Regions from separate parts of the Hymenobacter swuensis DY53 genome, predicted to be linked through region 1. Evidence: riboswitches for the same ligand, from Rfam matches in the RefSeq annotation. Region 1 holds a riboswitch; each other region holds the start of a gene.
The links. A riboswitch is a leader RNA that binds a small molecule or an ion and turns the genes downstream of it on or off. The one in region 1 is predicted to bind cobalamin.

Region 1 (5,585 bases):
CGCGGCCCTGGCCGAGGTGGTCCGCTACAACCTGACTCAACTCAACATCCGGAACGTGCAGTGCCACACCGGCGACGCTGTGCAGTTCCTGCGCAGCACTCCCGATACGTTCGACTGGCTGTACCTGGACCCGGCCCGGCGCGATACGGCGGCCAAAAAGATATTCCGGCTGCAGGACTGTGAGCCCGACGTGCTGCGCCTGTTGCCGCTGCTATTGCATAAAAGCCGCAGTGTGCTGCTCAAAACCTCCCCCATGCTCGATATTGAGCAGGCCATTCAGGAGCTTCGCCAGGTACGCCGTCTGTGGGTGATAGCGGTGGATAATGAGTGCAAAGAAGTGCTGTATGAGTTGGGGCCCGAGCCGGCCATAGACCCCGAGCGATACACCGTAAATCTGCTCCGAACCGGGCAGCAGCAGGAATTCCGACTGAACCGGGCGCGGGAGTCCCGCGCCGTGGCCCGCTACGCCGAGCCGCAGCAATACCTGTACGAACCCAATGTGGCCGTGCTCAAGGCCGGGGCGTTCAAAAGCATCGGCACGGCGTTCGAGTTGTTGAAGCTACACCAGCACAGTCACCTTTATACATCTGATACGTTGCGTCCCGACTTTCCTGGTAGGACTTTCCGGATTCGGGCAGTGGAGAAGTACGACGGTCAGGCCCTGCGCCCTCACCTCGGCCCCGACGTACGCGCCCACGTCACCACCCGCAACTTTCCGGATACCGTGGCTGAATTCCGGCACCGAACCGGCATCCGGGAAGGCGGCGACCTGTACCTTTTCGCCACCACCAATCTGGAAGGCCGACTGATGGTGTTGGTTTGTGAGAAGCTGTGAAATAGTGCGTTTGAATACTCTGTCGGCGCTACTTACGCGGATTGTAAGGTCAAACGGACCATTCCACTACTTCACCATTTCACTTCGCGGGGCTAGTCCAGCGGTTGTTTTTGAGGCGGAAGCGCCAGGGCAACGTGGCGGCGGTTTCGCCGGCATAGGTCAGGCCTACACGGGAACTGGCCAGAACGTCTGATTCCGCAATGGTTTCGCCCGCGTCTTCCAGCCAGAGTAAAGAGTCCTGCAGATCCGTACCAGTAAGGGCCGGGGTGATGCCCAATGCCTGGGTCAGCAGGCCAGGGCCGGCCGTCAGGCGGGACGAATCGGAAGGAATGCCACCGCGCCGCGCCGTCATTATCTCCAAGCCGACCAATGGCTCTATGGCCCGGATAAGCACCGTATCGGGTTTATCAGCAGCATTGGTGCTGATGTTGAACAGCGTGTGGCGGTTGTATACTTGGTAGAGGTAGGCCCGGCCGCCGGGCTCGTGCAGGGCAAGGCCGTGGGTGCCGCGCCGCTTCAGATGCAGTTGCATGGAATCGTCGCCCTCATGCGAGTACGCCTCCGTCTCTACAACGCGCCCCCCTGTCAGTTGCCCATCAAGGCAGGAATAAACGTGTTTCCCCAGCAGGTCACGGGCAACCTGAACGGGGTCGGGGCGGCGGTAGAAGGACAGCGGCAGCTTGGACATAAAAGGCAGAGCGGAAGAAGAGCGTAGCAGCGGACACCCGTTGTTTGCGAACAATACAGCCACAGTATACGCGTCATTGCCTATCTTTGCCACTGTAAAGGTGTCCGGACCCCAATTGTGGGGCGAGGCTGAAAAGGGAATCCGGTTTAACGCCGGAGCTGTCCCCGCAACTGTACGCTTCATGAGTCGGCGCGTCATCACCGGCCACTGTTTCAGCTTCTTTACCGGAGGCTCACGAAATGGGAAGGCGACGCGCCCGGAGCAAGCCAGGAGACCTGCCTTTGCATTCCCCTATGTTCAGCGTCCTCGGAGGAAGGGCGGAGAATGAATGCAGTAGCGCCGCTTCGGCAGCGCGAGATACCCTTCTGTTTTCGGCCTCGGCTTCAGGGTTCAGCGAGTTTACCGGCTGATTTCTGAGGCTTTGAACTGAATTTTTCGATTGCGAAAATTTGGTTCGGAAGATGCGCTTACCTGAATTTTATCCTGCCGGGCTGTTGGGCCTGCTGGTGAGTTGTGCCTTATTGGTGCCGCAGGTTCTGGTGGCGCAAACCAGCAGCACACTAGATACGCTACGGCTGTCCGGGGTACGCGTGACGGGCCTGGGCGCGGAGCGGTTTGCCGTGGGCAGCCGGCGGTTTTCCTTGGATTCCCTGGCCCTGACCAACTACCGCACCGGTACGCTCACCGACGCGCTGAGTGCCCGCACGGCCATTTACCTGAAGAACTATGGCCCAGGCCAGCTGGCCTCCATCACGCTGCGGGGTACCTCGGCCCGCCATACGGCCGTCCTCTGGAATGGCTTCAACATCAACCTGCCGTCGTTGGGCGAGGCTGACTTCTCTTTGCTGCCCGTAAGCGGAGCCACGCAGGTAGATATTCAGCCGGGGCCAGCCGGGGCCATCTACGGCAATGGGGCTATTGGTGGCACGGTGTTGTTATCGTCGGGGGTGAAGTGGGGAACGGGCTGGCGCGGGGCCGCCCAGGCCGATTATGGCAGCTTTGGACTGGGAGCCGGCAACCTGGAAGCCGCCTTCAGCAACGAGAAAATAGCCCTCCGCACCAGCATACTATACCGGCAGGCCGATAACGACTTTGCCTACTACACCCGCGAAGCCCAGGGCCGGGTGCGGGTACGCCAGGAAAACGCCGCGTTGCAGCAAGCCAGCCTCACGCAGGATCTTACGCTACGCATGGGTCAGCGCAGTGAAATTTCGGCGGCTGTCTGGCTGACGGATGCTGACCGACAGATTCAGCCCGGCATTGGCACCAACAATACCAACGCCCAGGAGCGGGACCAGAGCCGCCGCTTCACGGCGGGCTACCGCTACGTGAGCACCCAACATGAATGGGCGGCCCGCGCGGCGTGGTTTGAAGATGTTCTGAACTACCGTGACGACGTGAGTGGTCTGAGCGAATCACGGGTGCGCACCAGCCAGGTCCAGGCAGAGCATACCTGGCGGTTTGCGCCTAACGCCTCGGTGCGCCTGGGAGGAGAGGCCCAGCGCTTCGCGGCGCAGGTAGATGGCTACGGCAGTGCGCCGCGCACCGAAAACCGGTATTCTGGCTTTGCCTTGTTTCGCTACGACCCGAGCCCGCGCCTGCAGTTGTCCCTGAACCTGCGGCAGGCAATCCTGCCGGGTCGGCGGCCGCCCCTCACGCCTACCGTGGGGGCCGAATGGCTGGCGTTTCAGGCCGGAGCCCATAGCATCAGCCTGAAAGGCAGCGCCTCGCGCAGCTACCGCGCCCCTACCCTCAACGAGCGGTACTGGCGGCCCGGCGGCAACCCCAATCTGCTGCCGGAGGAAAGCTTCGGATACGAAGGCGGCGTGGTGCATCTGTTGGAGCTCACACCTACCCGCCTGCGCCTGCAAACGGAATTAACGGCTTACCATCAGTTGGTAGATAACTGGGTGCAATGGACGCCGGGGGCTTCTTATTGGTCGCCGCGCAACTTGCGGCAGGTGCGGGCGCAGGGATTGGAAGCCAGCAGCCAGCTGACGTGGCGCCCCAGCACTTACCAGCTCACGGTGCGCGGCAGCTATGCCTTTACCCAATCCCGCAAAACCCAGGGCGCAGCCGATGATGCTGACCCAGTAGGCCGGCAATTGCCCTTCGTGCCGTTGCATACTGCCGCTTTCAGCACCGACCATACCTGGCGCGGCTGGCAATTGAGCACAGCTTTCACCTACACCGGCTACCGCTACACCGATGCCTCGGCCACGGAGTTCCTGCCTTCCTTTCCGCTCCTGAATGCCTCCATGGGCCGCACGCTGGCTGTACGGCCCGCCTGGAAGCTGCTGCTGCTGGCCCAGTGCTACAACCTACTAAACCTCGATTACCAGAGCTACCAGAACCGCGCCATGCCGCTCCGCCACGGCAGTTTGAGCCTACGCGTATTCTGGCGCTGAGTCACGCCTTCTTTTCCTTAACCTAATTACCTGCATGAAACCATTTTCCGCCTTTACCGGCCTTCCCGGCCGCTTGCTTCTGGGCAGTGCCGCCGCCCTAAGCCTGCTGGCCTGTGACCCAGACAACGAGCCGGAGCCTACCGAGCAACCCATCGTCACCAGCACAGTATTCGTGGTGAACGAGGGTAATTTCCTACGTTCCAATGCCGATATCAGCCTGTTCAGCAAAGCCAGCAGTTCGGTAACCAACAAAGCCCTGTTCAACTCCGCCAATGGCCGGACGCTAGGTGACGTGGCCCAAAGCATGGCCGTACAGGACAGCCTGGGTTACATCGTGGTCAACAACAGTAATAAGCTGGAAGTGGTGTCTTTGGCCAAATTCCGCTCCAAGGCCACTATTACTGGCCTGAAGCTGCCCCGCTACTTTGCCGCCGCTTCTTCGGCCAAAGGCTACGTAACCGAAACTGTGTCGTACAACGGCGGCAATGGCCGGGTATCGGTACTGGATCTGAAGACGAATACCATCAGCAAGTCTGTTGAAGTAGGCGTGCAGCCCGAGAAGTTATTGGTGGCCGGCTCACGGCTGTACGTGACCAACAGCGGCGGTAACACCGTAACGGTCATCAATACCGCTACTGATGCCGTGGAAGGCACCATCACCGTGGGCGACTCGCCTAACAGCCTGGCCCTGGACCGTGACGGCAAGGTATGGGTGCTGAGCGGCGGCAAAGTGGCCTACAACCCCGATTACTCCGTGGACTACTCCCGCACCACCAAAGGTAGCCTGGCGGTTATCACGCCCGGTCAGCTGACGGCCACGCAGCGCGAAGTTGACTCCAACACCAGCTCTCCCAGTAAACTCACCATCAACGGCGCCAAAAACCAGCTCTACTACACGTACCGTCGGGGCGTATACACGCTGGGCATCGGGGATGCCGCACTGCCCACCACGCCCCTCATTCGGCGTAGCTTCTACGGGCTGGGCATTGATCCACAGGACAACACCATTTACGGCGGCATCGGCTCCTTTACGGCCGCCGACAAGGTTATCCGCTACCGCAGCACCGGCGTGGCCATCGACTCGTTCACGGTCGGCATCGGCCCGAACGGCTTCGTATTCTATTAATCTTCTATTAATCGTTTCTCGCCCGGCAGCCTTGGTGGCAGTCGGGCGGCCTCTCCCCTCTTTCGGAAACAACTTAGCTCCTGACCAGCGCTGGCCCCAAACCACCGTGCCCCGGTTGACAACCAACGAGCCCACAACTTCGGTTGCGGGCTCGTTGCATTTCAGGCCGTTGATAATAGCTAATCGGCAAGGCCGTCGTGGTTCCGGTCGGTGGTTTCGCCGGCTTGCTCGTACTGCTGGCGACCGGTAGGACCATTCGTGGTGTCCCGGCTCAGACCGGAAGTAGCGGAATCGGCGGCCAGGGTGGCGTTCTGGCGGCTGGCCGGGTCGAGGCTTTTCTCAGCCCCGCGCTCCACGTTGGTGGCCCCGGTATCGGTGCCGGTATTGCAGGCGGACACTAGACCAGTGAGCAACACGGCGGCGGCCATCGGCCGAAGCGAAAGAGAGAATTTCATAGTAGCTGGATTTAGGAAGACCAATGAGAACAAGTATTTTCAGCTGTACGGCTGACCATGCCGCTGGTTTTTG
Region 2 (5,585 bases), on a different replicon from region 1:
GGCCAGGGCGGCCTGCACCTGGGCGTCGTCGTGGGTGGTAAGGCCGCCGAGCCAGCCGGTGTGCGGGTGCCGGCCTAGCTGCACCAACTCCCGGCCGGTGAGGTTGCCGCTGTCCACCCGGTCGGTGAGCACCACGCTGAGCTGACGGGCCCGGGCCGGGGCGCTCAGGCTGGTGAGGGCCGCGCCGCCCAGGTCGAGGCGGCCGCTCAGGGGCGGCTGCAAGCCGGCCAGCGTGCGCAGCAGCGTCGATTTGCCGGCCCCGTTCGGACCCAGCAAACACACCAGCTCGCCGGGCCACAGGCGCAGGCGCAGCGGACCGGCCACCGGGCGGGGTGTTTTCGGGCGGCTGAAATAGCCCACCGTCAATTCCTCGGCGGTCAGCAGCGGGATGGAAGTCGGCATGAAACTCAGGAAAACGAGGAGCGGATGTTCTGGCGGCGCAGCACCACCCACAGCACCACCGGCGCCCCCAGCAGCGAGGTCACCACGCTCAGGGGCAGGGTGGCCTGGCTGCCGGGCAGCTGCGCAATACAGTCGCAGCCGAGGGTGAGGGCGGCCCCGGCCAGGCAGCTGGCGGGCAGCAGCAGCCGGTGGTCGGCGGTGCGCAGCAGGGCGCGGGTGAGGTGCGGCACGGCAATACCTACGAAGCCAATCGGCCCGCAAAACGCCGTGATGGACCCGGCCAGCAAGCTGGTGCTCAGAATGATAAGCGTGCGGGAGCGGCCCACCACCAGGCCCATGCTGCGGGCGTAGTTCTCACCCAGCAGCAGCGCGTTCAACGATTTGGCCGAGGCAAACGCCAGCACCAGCCCCACCGTCACCACGCTGGCCAGCACCGCCAAATGGCTGCCCGTAACCCCGCCCAACGAGCCGAAAGTCCAGAGCAGGTACTCCTGAATCTGCTCGGGGGCGCTGAAATACTGCCACAAGCTCACAATGGCCCCCGTCACGCTGGCTATCATCATGCCCACGATGAGCAGCACCACGTTGTCGCGCACCCGCCCCGACAGGGCCAGCACCAACCCCATCACCAGGGCCGCGCCGGTGGTGGCAGCTAGCACCAGCCCCCAGCTGCCGCCCACGCCCAGGGCCCGGATGGCGAGGCTGCCCGCCGCGCTGCCGCTGGCCAGCATCACGGCCGCCACGCCCAGCCCGGCCCCGGCCGTAAGGCCCAGCACCGATGGCCCGGCCAGCGGGTTCCGAAACAGGGTCTGCATCTGCAAGCCGCTTACTGCCAAGCCGCTGCCCACGGCCAGGGCCGTCAGGGCTTTAGGTAGGCGGATTTCGCGCACAATAAACTCCCAGGCCGGCGTATCGATTGGCTGCCGAAGCAGGATACGCACCACGGCCGGCAGCGGAATCGACACCGAGCCCAGGGCAATATCGAGCACGAAGCCCAGCCCTACCAGTAGCGCCAGCACCAGCAGCCAGGTTATATTTCGCCCGGCCCCGGCTGCCGGAACGGGCAGGCGGGCGGGGTGGACGGCCGGAGCTGCCCGTAGCAAAGAGGAACTCACTTGAGTTGCTGGTAGTAGTGGAGCGCGCCGGCGGGCAGCAGGCCGGGGTGCAGAATGCGGAGCAAGTCGGCCAGCACCAGGTCGGGCCGCACCGCTCCCGATTCCCAGTAGTCGTTAGAGCCCTCGGCGTTGGTGCGGCGGTTGTTGTTGTAGAGGCGGCCGCTTTGGAAAGGGGCAAAGGCGGCGTAGCGGGCATCTTGAGTCAGCACCTCGGCCTTGGTGGCGGTGGAGCTCAGGTGCAGCCAGTAGTCGGCGGTGAGGGCCACTGGGGCCACGGTTTCAAACGACAGGGCGAGGCTGCCCTGCGGCGCTTTGCTTTGGTTCCAGGCGTAGGTGGTGCCCGCGTCGCGCAGAAACTGGGCCATGTAGCTGTCGGCGTCGGGCACGTGCCACACGTCCTTGAACGGCATACCCACCACCACGCGCGGGCGCGGGCTGGCCTTCTGGCCCAGGGCGGCCAGGCGCTGGTACTCGCGGGCCACCTGCCCGAACTTCTGGTTGACCAGATCTTCTTTGTTGAGCAGCACGGCCAGCACTTTCACCCACTCGGCGCGGGCCAGCGGCGTGCTTTCCACCCATTCTGAGTTGATCATCACCGGCACACCGGCGGCGGCCAGCGTCTGGAAGCGGGTCAGGTTTTCGCCGGGCCAGCCGGTGGCCATTACCAGGTCGGGGTGCCGGGCCACCAGCTGCTCGTTGTTGAGTTCCTTGCCCTGGCCCACCGCGTAGATTTTACCTTCGGCAATGCGCTGCCGCACCTTGGGGGCTGAGGCGTATTGGAGATTGCCGAGGCCCACTACCACGTCTTCGGCCCCCAGAAAGCTGGCCAGCGCTACGTGCATCGACGAGAGGCCCACCAAGCTGCGGATGGGAATGGCAATAACGTGGGCATCGGGGTAGCCGGCGGGGCGGGGCGTGCCGCGGGGCACCAGCAGGTAGCGGGTGGCCGTGGTTTTCTGCTCGAACGGGCTCAGAATGGTGATGACCTTGCACCGGCCGGTGTAGGCAATGGTGAAGCCTTTGGCGTAGGTGACGGTGGTGCGGCCTTTGGCCGGAGCTGCCACGGTGGGGCGGGCCTTCGGGGGGCTACTCGGCTGGCTGAAGGCGGCCGGCGCGGTGAGCCCCAGCAGGCCCAGCAGCAACAGGCCGCAACGGGCAACTAAATAAGCGGGTACGCCTCCGGCGCGGCCGGAGGGAAACGGGGGTCTGGACATGGTACGACGAGCCTTTCTGCCGAAAGCTGTGACTGTATGGAGCAAGCGGCAGGTCTTCTGACTCCCTCCCCGGGCCGATGGCCTTCCCATTCCTTGCGGAACAGTGGCGCCACGTTATCGGCCGGTTTTACAATAGAGGTTACAGCAGCGGAGACTGTCCCGGATTCTCACCGGATTCCCTTTTAAAGCCGTCCCGCACCGCGGAAACGACTACCAAGTGCTGCGCCAAAGGTAGGGCAAAATCCTAGTCCCACTTGAAACTCCGCCATTTTAAATGCCAGCTACTGTTCTGACGAAGCTTACCCGCGCGGCCACGCTGGTTCTGGGTAGCTCCACCACGGTATAGCCAACCCGCTGGTAGACAAGGTGCAGCGCCCGGTAAATGGCCGTGGCCTCGTCGAAGGTTTGCCAGCGCTCGGCATCGTTCACGTAGATTTCCGGCCAGGGCGGCGCCAGAAAAACCAGCGGCCGATACGGATGCGCCGCCACCGCCGCGTAGTAGGCGGGCGGCACCGATTGGCCTGCCACTTCCAGGTAGGCAATCAGGTCGGGCAGGCCCCGGTCGAAGAACGTGACGCCGCCGCGCAGGGTGGCCTGCCGGTGCTGGGTGACCATGCGGGCCAAAGCCAGCTCGGCAAAGCCGGCCAGATCCAGCCATGGCACCTGGCGGCTGCCCAGGGCCACTTGCTCTTGGATAAGCTGGCGCGACACTTCCTCGGCCACCGCAAAGCCGGCGTGGCCGAGGGCGGTGAGCAGGGTGCTTTTGCCGGCTCCGGGGCCACCGGAAAGAAGATAAAGGGCCATCTTGCGCTGATTTCAACCGTAAACATACCGTCTGTGGCTTTACCTACCGTTTCCGAAAAGCCCCAATTCCTGCTCGCCGCCCCGGCCAGCGGCAACGGTAAGACCACCCTGACGCTGGGGCTGCTGCGGGTGCTGGCCCGGCGCGGGCTGGTGGTGCAGCCCTTCAAGTGCGGCCCCGATTACCTCGACACCCACCACCACACCCAGGCCGCCGGCCGCCCGAGTCTCAACCTCGACGTGTTCATGGCCTCGCCGGCCCACCTGCACAGCACCTACGCCCGCTACACCGCCCCCGCCGACGTGGCCGTGGTGGAAGGCGTGATGGGCCTCTTCGATGGGGCCGTGCGGATGCAGGGTAGCGCCGCCGACGTGGCCGAGCAGCTGGGTATTCCGGTGATTCTGGTGGTCAATGCCAAAGCCATGGCGTACTCGGTGGCCCCGCTGCTGTTCGGGTTCAAGACGTTTCACCCCGGTATCCGGCTGGTGGGGGCTATTTTCAACTTTGTCAATACGGCCTCGCACTACGAGTTTCTGCGCGAAGCCTGCGCCGACGTGGGGGTGGAAGCCTTGGGCTACCTGCCCAATAATCCGGCCTTTACCATCCCGTCGCGCCACCTGGGCCTCTCCATCGACGCCGAGCTGCAATACGAAACCGTGGTGGAAGCCCTGGCCGACGCCCTGCCCCACACCGTGGACGTGGACCGGCTGCTGGAGCTCACGCGCACCGCCGTGCCAACCACCGTGCCGCCGCCAGCCGCGCCGGTAATGGCTGGCCGCCGCCGCATTGCCGTGGCCCGCGACGCGGCGTTTACGTTCACTTATCATCAGAATTTGCAGGCGTTGTCCCGGTTTGGCGAGGTTCGGTACTTCAGCCCCCTGACCGATGCCGCGCTGCCGCTGGGCACCGATTTTCTGTACTTGCCCGGCGGGTATCCGGAGCTGTTTGCCGAAGCCCTGAGCGCCAACGAAACCATGCGGACCAGCATTGCCGCGTACTGCCGGCAAGGCGGGGCAACCTACGCCGAGTGCGGGGGGCTGATGTACCTGGGCCAGCACCTCCTGGATGCGCCGGGCCAGCCGTTTGCCATGGCGGGCGTGCTGCCGTGCTCCACCACCATGCAGGACGCCAAGCTGACCCTCGGCTACCGCGTGGTGCACTGGGACGGGCTAACAGTCAAAGGCCACGAGTTCCACTATTCGCGCCTGCTCGACCACGGCCTGACCCCAGAAGCCGTGGAGGTCACCAACGCCAAGGGCGGGCCCGTTTTGGGGCAACTGTACCGCCAGGGCAACGTGTGGGCCTCCTACCTGCACCTGTACTGGGGCGAAGATGCCGGCTTTATTGCGCGCTTATTGGAGGCGTCGGCGCCGGTGCTGCCGCCACAGTAGCCCCACAATGCCGGCCACCACTACGGCGCACACGGCGTGGTTGAGCCGAGCCACCCGGTTGATTTCCTGGTGCGCCAACGGGCGCGGGTTGTGGCCGATGTAGGGTTTAGGTACGAGCTGGCCGTGGTAGTAGTTGGGCCCGCCGAAGCGGCAGTCGAGCACGCCCGCCAGGGCGGCCTCCGGGTAGCCGGCGTTGGGGCTTTTGTGTTGGTGGCCGTACCGGAAAATGAAGCGAAACCCCCGCCCACTGCCGCCCAGCAGCGCCAGCAAACCGGCCGTGAGCCGGGCCGGTACCAGATTCGCCACGTCGTCGAGGCGGGCGGCAAACTTGCCGAACTGCTCGTAGCGCGGGCTGCGGTAGCCCACCATCGAATCGAGGGTGTTCACCATTTTGTAGGCCATTAAACCCGGCACGCCCGCCAGCGCGTAGTAGAGCAGGGGCGCCACCACCCCGTCGCTCAGGTTTTCCGCCAGGCTCTCCAGCACGGCCGTGCGGATTTGCTGGTGGTCGAACCGGGCGGTTTCGCGCCCCACGATGCGGGCCAGCTGGCGGCGGCCCGCTGCCAGCCCGTCCCGTTCCAGCACCTCGAACACGGCCCGGCCTTCGCGCACTAGGCCCGTATTGGCCAGCCCGTAGAACACCCACAAGCTGTTTAGCGCC
Region 3 (5,585 bases), 1.5 Mb from region 1:
GAGGCGGCCGGCAGTTCACCCCGGTCCTGACGGCGGTACTGGGCCTGGTCGATGAGCTGCTGGGGGTGCTCCACGCGCACGCCCAAAGCAAACGGCTTGGCCTCGATGAGCACGCCGCGCCGGTGCAGCAGTTCGTAGATGTCGCGGGCCGAGTGGCCGGTGGCCAGCACTACGGCATCGGCCGTCAGCTCCTCGCCGGTGCTCGTGACCACGCCGCGCAGGTGCTGGCCGGTCAAAACTAGGTCATCTACGCGGGTATCGAAGCGCACCTCGCCGCCGGCCGCCAGTACCGAATCGCGCAGGGCAGCTACCACGGAGGGCAACTTGTTGGTGCCGATGTGGGGGTGGGCATCTACCAGAATATCGGAGGTGGCGCCGTGCTGCACCAGAATCCGCAGGATGCGCTGGATGTCGCCGCGCTTGGTGGAGCGGGTGTAGAGCTTGCCGTCGGAGTAGGTACCGGCCCCACCTTCGCCGAAGCAATAGTTAGAATCCGGATTCACCACGTGGTCTTTGTTGAGGGCGGCCAGGTCGCGGCGGCGGGTGCGCACGTCTTTGCCGCGCTCCAGCACAATGGGTTTGATACCCAGCTCAATGGCCCGCAGCGCGGCAAACAGCCCGGCCGGGCCAGCGCCCACAATCAGTACCGAGCGGGTGGCCTGGCTGACGTTGGGGTATTGGAACCAGGGGCCGAACAGGTCGGCTGGCGGGACCGTGCGGTAGATGTCGGCGCGCAGACGCACCAGCGGCTGGCGGCCCCGGGCATCAATGGAGCGTTTGCGCAGATGCACAAAATCGGCCTGGCCGGGCACGAGGCCGGCGGCATCGAGCAGGGCGCGGTAGCGGGCCAGCTCATCGTAGGCTACCTCCGGGGGCAGCAGTAGCTCAAGTTCCTGGGGAAGGGACATGGAGTAAATGGGGGTGAAAGGGAGTTAGCCTCTGAACCGGTACTGGAATCAAGGAAGCGCAAAGATACGCGGCCCCGCCACACGCCGCCGCCCCGACTGCAGGCCGGTCCTAAACCAACGTGGTTCAGGGCCGGCCTGCAGTCGGGGCGGCAGGTACAGGAGCAGCAGGCGGGGCTAGTGGCTGGTGTGGCCGTTGCTGTTCGGGGTAGTCTGGTTTTTGCCCGAGCCCGAGCCCTGGAGGCGGGGCCAGAATTCCTCCATGGCCTCGTTAAACAGCATCAGTGTCTGAGTGCGCACTTCGCCTGAAGGGTGGCGCAGCAGGTTGCCCAGCAGGTGCCGGTACATTTCGGTGGTTACTTCCAGCCCTTTGGCGCTGATGAGGCCGTGGTGAAGCAGGTCGCAGTTAGCGGCCACTGAGTTTGCCATAGAATCGGTTAAATCTTCGCGGGCTTGGTCTGCTTCCCGGAACGACTGTTCCAGGCGGGCATTCATCTGCGGGGTGTAGTCCTTTTCAGAAGCCATATCTAGGATGAGACAAAGGGGGAATGGCAGGCAAAACCACGGGCGGGGTCGGAATAGTTCAGCTCAATCCGAAAAAATCTTGTTTACGTCTTATTTACGGCTCAGTTGCCCCGCCAGACTGCCGCCGGGGGTAGTACTAACGGTACAGATGGGGTACCACTTTGGCTGTGAAACCGGCTCAGACAGTCGTAGCGGGCAGAATGCGCACGGGCCGCTTGTTTTCATCCACCGCCACGAAGGTGAACAGGCCCGAAACGGCTCGGTGGCGCTCCTCGGAGTACATCTGCTCTACGAACAGCTCCACCCGCACTTTCAGGCTGGTATTGCCTACATGTTCTACCCGCCCGATCAGCTCAACAAGCGTACCGCCGGGAATGGGGTGGGTGAAATCGACCTTGTCGGAGGATACCGTCACCATTTTGAGGCGCGAGAAGCGGGTGGCCGTGATGAAGGCCACCTCGTCCATCATGTGCAGGGTGGTGCCCCCGAACAGGGTGTCGTAGTGGTTGGTGGTGTTGGGAAATACAGCCTTGAAGATGCGCGTTTCGGCGCGCGTGATTTTTTCGGCAAGCGTGGACATGGAAACTGGAAAAAGGTGGATGAATGCACTTTCCCGGCCCGTTTTGGCGGCCTCGTACGTTTCCCGTAGTAGCTCCTCGCTGACTGCCACGCCCCCGGCTGCGCTGCGCCCGGGCATAGGTTTCCCGGGTTGCGGGCCGGAAAAGCGGCCGGCCGTGGCAGCACCCAACAAGGCTCTCAGGTCGCGAAGAAGCCTCATCATCAAAAGCGGCAGGCAGGTCTCCTGACTCAGGCCCGACTCCCCGCCCTTCTCACCGGCCCGGGGGCGGTAATGGGCTGCGTGGGGAAGCCGTTGCCACCGGGGTGGCGGGCCATTACAGTAGCGCGTCTGTCCGGGAGTTGCACCCGGTTCCCTTTTCGGGCCCTGCCAACCAGCCGGGCCACCTGCCGCTCGTCTGACTGAAAAAACAGACAAAGAACGTGGCCGCAAAGTACGCACAGATTCGGAAGCGGCTTCGGGGCGAAAAAAGAACTGTTCAGGGCCGGAGCCGCTGTGATGCTACTGGGCAGAAGGCGTACTTTGCGCTCTGGGGATATGCCTTTCTACAGTAACAAGTGGTAATGATTCGGATTTCAAGGCCGTTTTACTCAGGTTGTCAGACGTGCGGTGTTCAGCTGCCGGGAAATCATGGCTCGGCGGCGTATAAAAACCGCAGGAGTGCCACAGCAGCTACCGTGTCAGGAAGTTTTAGTGAATAGTAACGGCATGCCAAAGTTGGTAGAAACCCTGGCCATAGGAGCGTATTATCGTTCGGGAAAATTATCTCAGCACCTGTTGTGGCTGGCCTGCGGGGCGGGCGTAGCCGGGCTGCTGGCCTCCCGCGCCCTGATTGCTTTGAGCCCGGTGGTAGGCGTACTGGCCGTGCTGGCTAACCCCCAGCTGCGCCAGACGGCCGCCCGCTGCTGGCATAACGGGGCCCTGCTGCGGGCGGTGGCACTGGTGGCGTTCCTGCTGCTAAGCGGGCTCTATACCAGCGAGTGGGCGGTGTGGCGGCATGAGCTGTTCCGAAGCCTGACGTGGCTGGGCGTGCCGCTGGCTTTCACGCTGGCCGTTCCGCTGAGCGGGCGGCAGCGGCGGGCAGTAGGAGCACTGTTTGTACTGAGTACAGCCGCCGTGGCCCTGGCTACGCTGGTGAAGTATCTGCTGGACCCCGTCAGTGCCGATGCCGCCATCAACGTGGGCCACAACGTGCAGGCTATTACCGGGGTGTTTCACATTGCCTTCGGAACCATGCTGGCGCAGGCATTTTTCTGGGGGTTACTGCTGCGGCGCGAGCAACAGGTGGGGCCTCTGGGGCGGGCGGTATTGCTGGCGGCGGCGGCCGTTATCGTGCTGACGCTGCATGTGCTGGCCTACCGCACGGGGCTGCTGGTGCTGTACGCCGGGCTGCTGGCCTACGCCATCCGGCTGCTGCTGCGGAAGCACGTTGCGTTCGGGGTGGGGCTGCTGGTGCTGCTGGCTCTGGGGCCGTGGGTGGCGTTTCAAACGCTCCATTCCGTGCAGCGGCGGGTAGAGTCCACCTCCTGGGACATCAAGCAGTACGTGCAGGGAAACGATATCAACGACTACTCCCTGGCCCGGCGGCTGGCGGCGGTGGAAACGGCCGCCAGCATCATCCGGCGCAACTGGCTGGTGGGCGTAGGCCCGGCCGATGCTTACGCGGCCATGTTGGACGAATACCGCTGGAAAAACTTCGGGCTGCGGCCGGCCAACTGGGTGAACGTGCATAACCAGTACCTGAGTGCGCTGGTCGGGGGCGGGCTGGTGGGACTGGCCATCTGGCTGAGTATCCTGTTCTGGCCCCTGCGCCACCGCAGTGCCCGGCGCAACCCCTACATCGTTTTATTTATCCTGACCCAGGCCACCGTAATGATGGTAGCGGATATGCTGAGCCTGCAGATCGGGCTGAACCTGTTCGTGTTTGGCTACGGCTTTTTGGTAGTAGCCGCCGAAACCAACCGCCTGCGGGCGGCCCCGAAGTTGCCGGATTAAGCTATTCTTGCGCAGGACGCCTTCCCGGCGTGGCCGCCGCCCAATATTCTGCTACCCAATTTGTCCTGCTTTATGCCGCACGTCACCACGTCCCGCACCATGGCCTCACGCATCCGGTCCATTTTCAGCGGCTCGGTGGGCAACCTGGTAGAGTGGTACGACTGGTATGTGTACTCGGCCTTTGCCCTGTATTTCGCTCCCGCTTTCTTTCCCAAAGGCAACCTTACGGCGCAGCTGCTCAACTCGGCGGCCATTTTTGCGGTGGGCTTTCTGATGCGGCCGCTGGGCGGCTGGCTCATGGGCGTGTACGCCGACCGGGCCGGGCGCAAGGCCGCCCTGCTGGCCTCGGTGCTGCTGATGTGCGGCGGGTCGTTGCTGATTGCCCTCACGCCCTCGTACAGCCAGATTGGGGTAGCCGCCCCGGTCCTGCTGGTGCTGGCCCGGCTGCTGCAGGGCCTGAGCGTAGGAGGGGAGTACGGTACCTCGGCCACCTACCTCAGCGAAATGGCGGACGCCAAAAACCGGGGTTTCTTCTCCAGTTTTCAATACGTTACGCTGATTGCCGGCCAGTTGCTGGCATTGTTGGTGCAATTGGGTTTGCAGCAGTTTCTCACGCCGGCCGAGCTGTACGCCTGGGGCTGGCGCGTGCCGTTTGCCATTGGGGCCGCCGCCGCGCTGGTGGCCCTGTATCTGCGCCGCACGATGGAAGAAACCGATGCTTTCGAGCGGGAAGCTGCCCCGGCCCGGACTGCCGGCCGGCCCGGCCAACTGCGGATACTGCTGCAGCATCCGCGCGAGGTGCTTACGGTAATCGGCCTCACCCTGGGCGGCACGGTGGTGTTCTATACGTTTACTACCTACGTGCAGAAGTTCCTGGTGAATACTACTGGCTTCACCAAAGGCCAGGCCACCCTGGTGTCATTTGGGGCTTTGGGCGTGGCTATCCTGTTTCAGCCACTGATGGGCGCGCTGTCGGACCGGATTGGGCGGCGACCGGTGCTGCTGTTTTTTGGCGTGGGGGCCACCCTGCTCACCGTACCGCTGCTTACAGCCCTGGGCCAGGCTGGTAGTCCCGGCGCGGCCTTTGGGCTGCTGCTGGTGGCGCTGGTAGTGGTAAGCGGCTATACCTCCATCAATGCCGTGGTAAAAGCCGAGCTGTTCCCGACTGAAATCCGGGCCCTGGGAGTCGGGTTGCCCTACGCCCTCACGGTGGCCGTCTTTGGGGGCTCCGCCGAATACCTGGCTCTGCTGGCCAAAGACCACGGCGTGGAAACCTGGTTCTACTGGTACGTGACGACCTGCGCGGCCGTGTCGCTGCTGGTGTACTGGCGCATGGCCGACACCCGCACCACTTCCCGCATGAGCCCGGAATAGGCCGTTGGGTAGTTATTGAATGGTGATGGTATCGGTGATGGTTTTGGTGACGTTGGGGAAATTAAGAATGTACTGGCCCGGCTGCGTGGCAACAAACTGGTAGGTGCCCTGATAGTCAGCTGCCACCTGGGGGCAGGTGCAGCCTTCGTAGCGGACGGTGGGTGCGAGGTATACTTTGTTGGCTTCGCGCTGCTCACGCAGTTCCTTGA

Region 2: it holds a riboswitch for cobalamin, as region 1 does, so the genes downstream of both, HSW_RS01435 (ABC transporter substrate-binding protein) here and HSW_RS18990 (TonB-dependent receptor plug domain-containing protein) in region 1, are expected to answer to the same signal.
Region 3: it holds a riboswitch for cobalamin, as region 1 does, so the genes downstream of both, HSW_RS12410 (acyl-CoA thioesterase) here and HSW_RS18990 (TonB-dependent receptor plug domain-containing protein) in region 1, are expected to answer to the same signal.

Annotation. Positions count from the first base shown of each region.
Region 1 is NZ_CP007145.1:4,085,612-4,091,196, forward strand. It holds gene HSW_RS18980 (THUMP-like domain-containing protein) at 1-835, shown strand, start outside; gene HSW_RS18985 (DNA-3-methyladenine glycosylase) at 915-1,523, opposite strand; cobalamin riboswitch at 1,605-1,820, shown strand; gene HSW_RS18990 (TonB-dependent receptor plug domain-containing protein) at 1,985-3,931, shown strand; gene HSW_RS18995 (DUF5074 domain-containing protein) at 3,966-5,057, shown strand; gene HSW_RS19000 (hypothetical protein) at 5,237-5,512, opposite strand.
Region 2 is NZ_CP007144.1:282,770-288,354, reverse strand. It holds gene HSW_RS01445 (ABC transporter ATP-binding protein) at 1-402, opposite strand, end outside; gene HSW_RS01440 (FecCD family ABC transporter permease) at 408-1,469, opposite strand; gene HSW_RS01435 (ABC transporter substrate-binding protein) at 1,514-2,731, opposite strand; cobalamin riboswitch at 2,762-2,964, opposite strand; gene HSW_RS01430 (AAA family ATPase) at 3,002-3,535, opposite strand; gene HSW_RS01425 (cobyrinate a,c-diamide synthase) at 3,569-4,924, shown strand; gene cbiB (adenosylcobinamide-phosphate synthase CbiB) at 4,886-5,585, opposite strand, start outside.
Region 3 is NZ_CP007145.1:2,575,093-2,580,677, reverse strand. It holds gene HSW_RS12420 (NAD(P)/FAD-dependent oxidoreductase) at 1-908, opposite strand, end outside; gene HSW_RS12415 (hypothetical protein) at 1,083-1,430, opposite strand; gene HSW_RS12410 (acyl-CoA thioesterase) at 1,609-2,010, opposite strand; cobalamin riboswitch at 2,206-2,412, opposite strand; gene HSW_RS12405 (O-antigen ligase family protein) at 2,716-4,002, shown strand; gene HSW_RS12400 (MFS transporter) at 4,075-5,376, shown strand; gene HSW_RS12395 (hypothetical protein) at 5,389-5,585, opposite strand, start outside.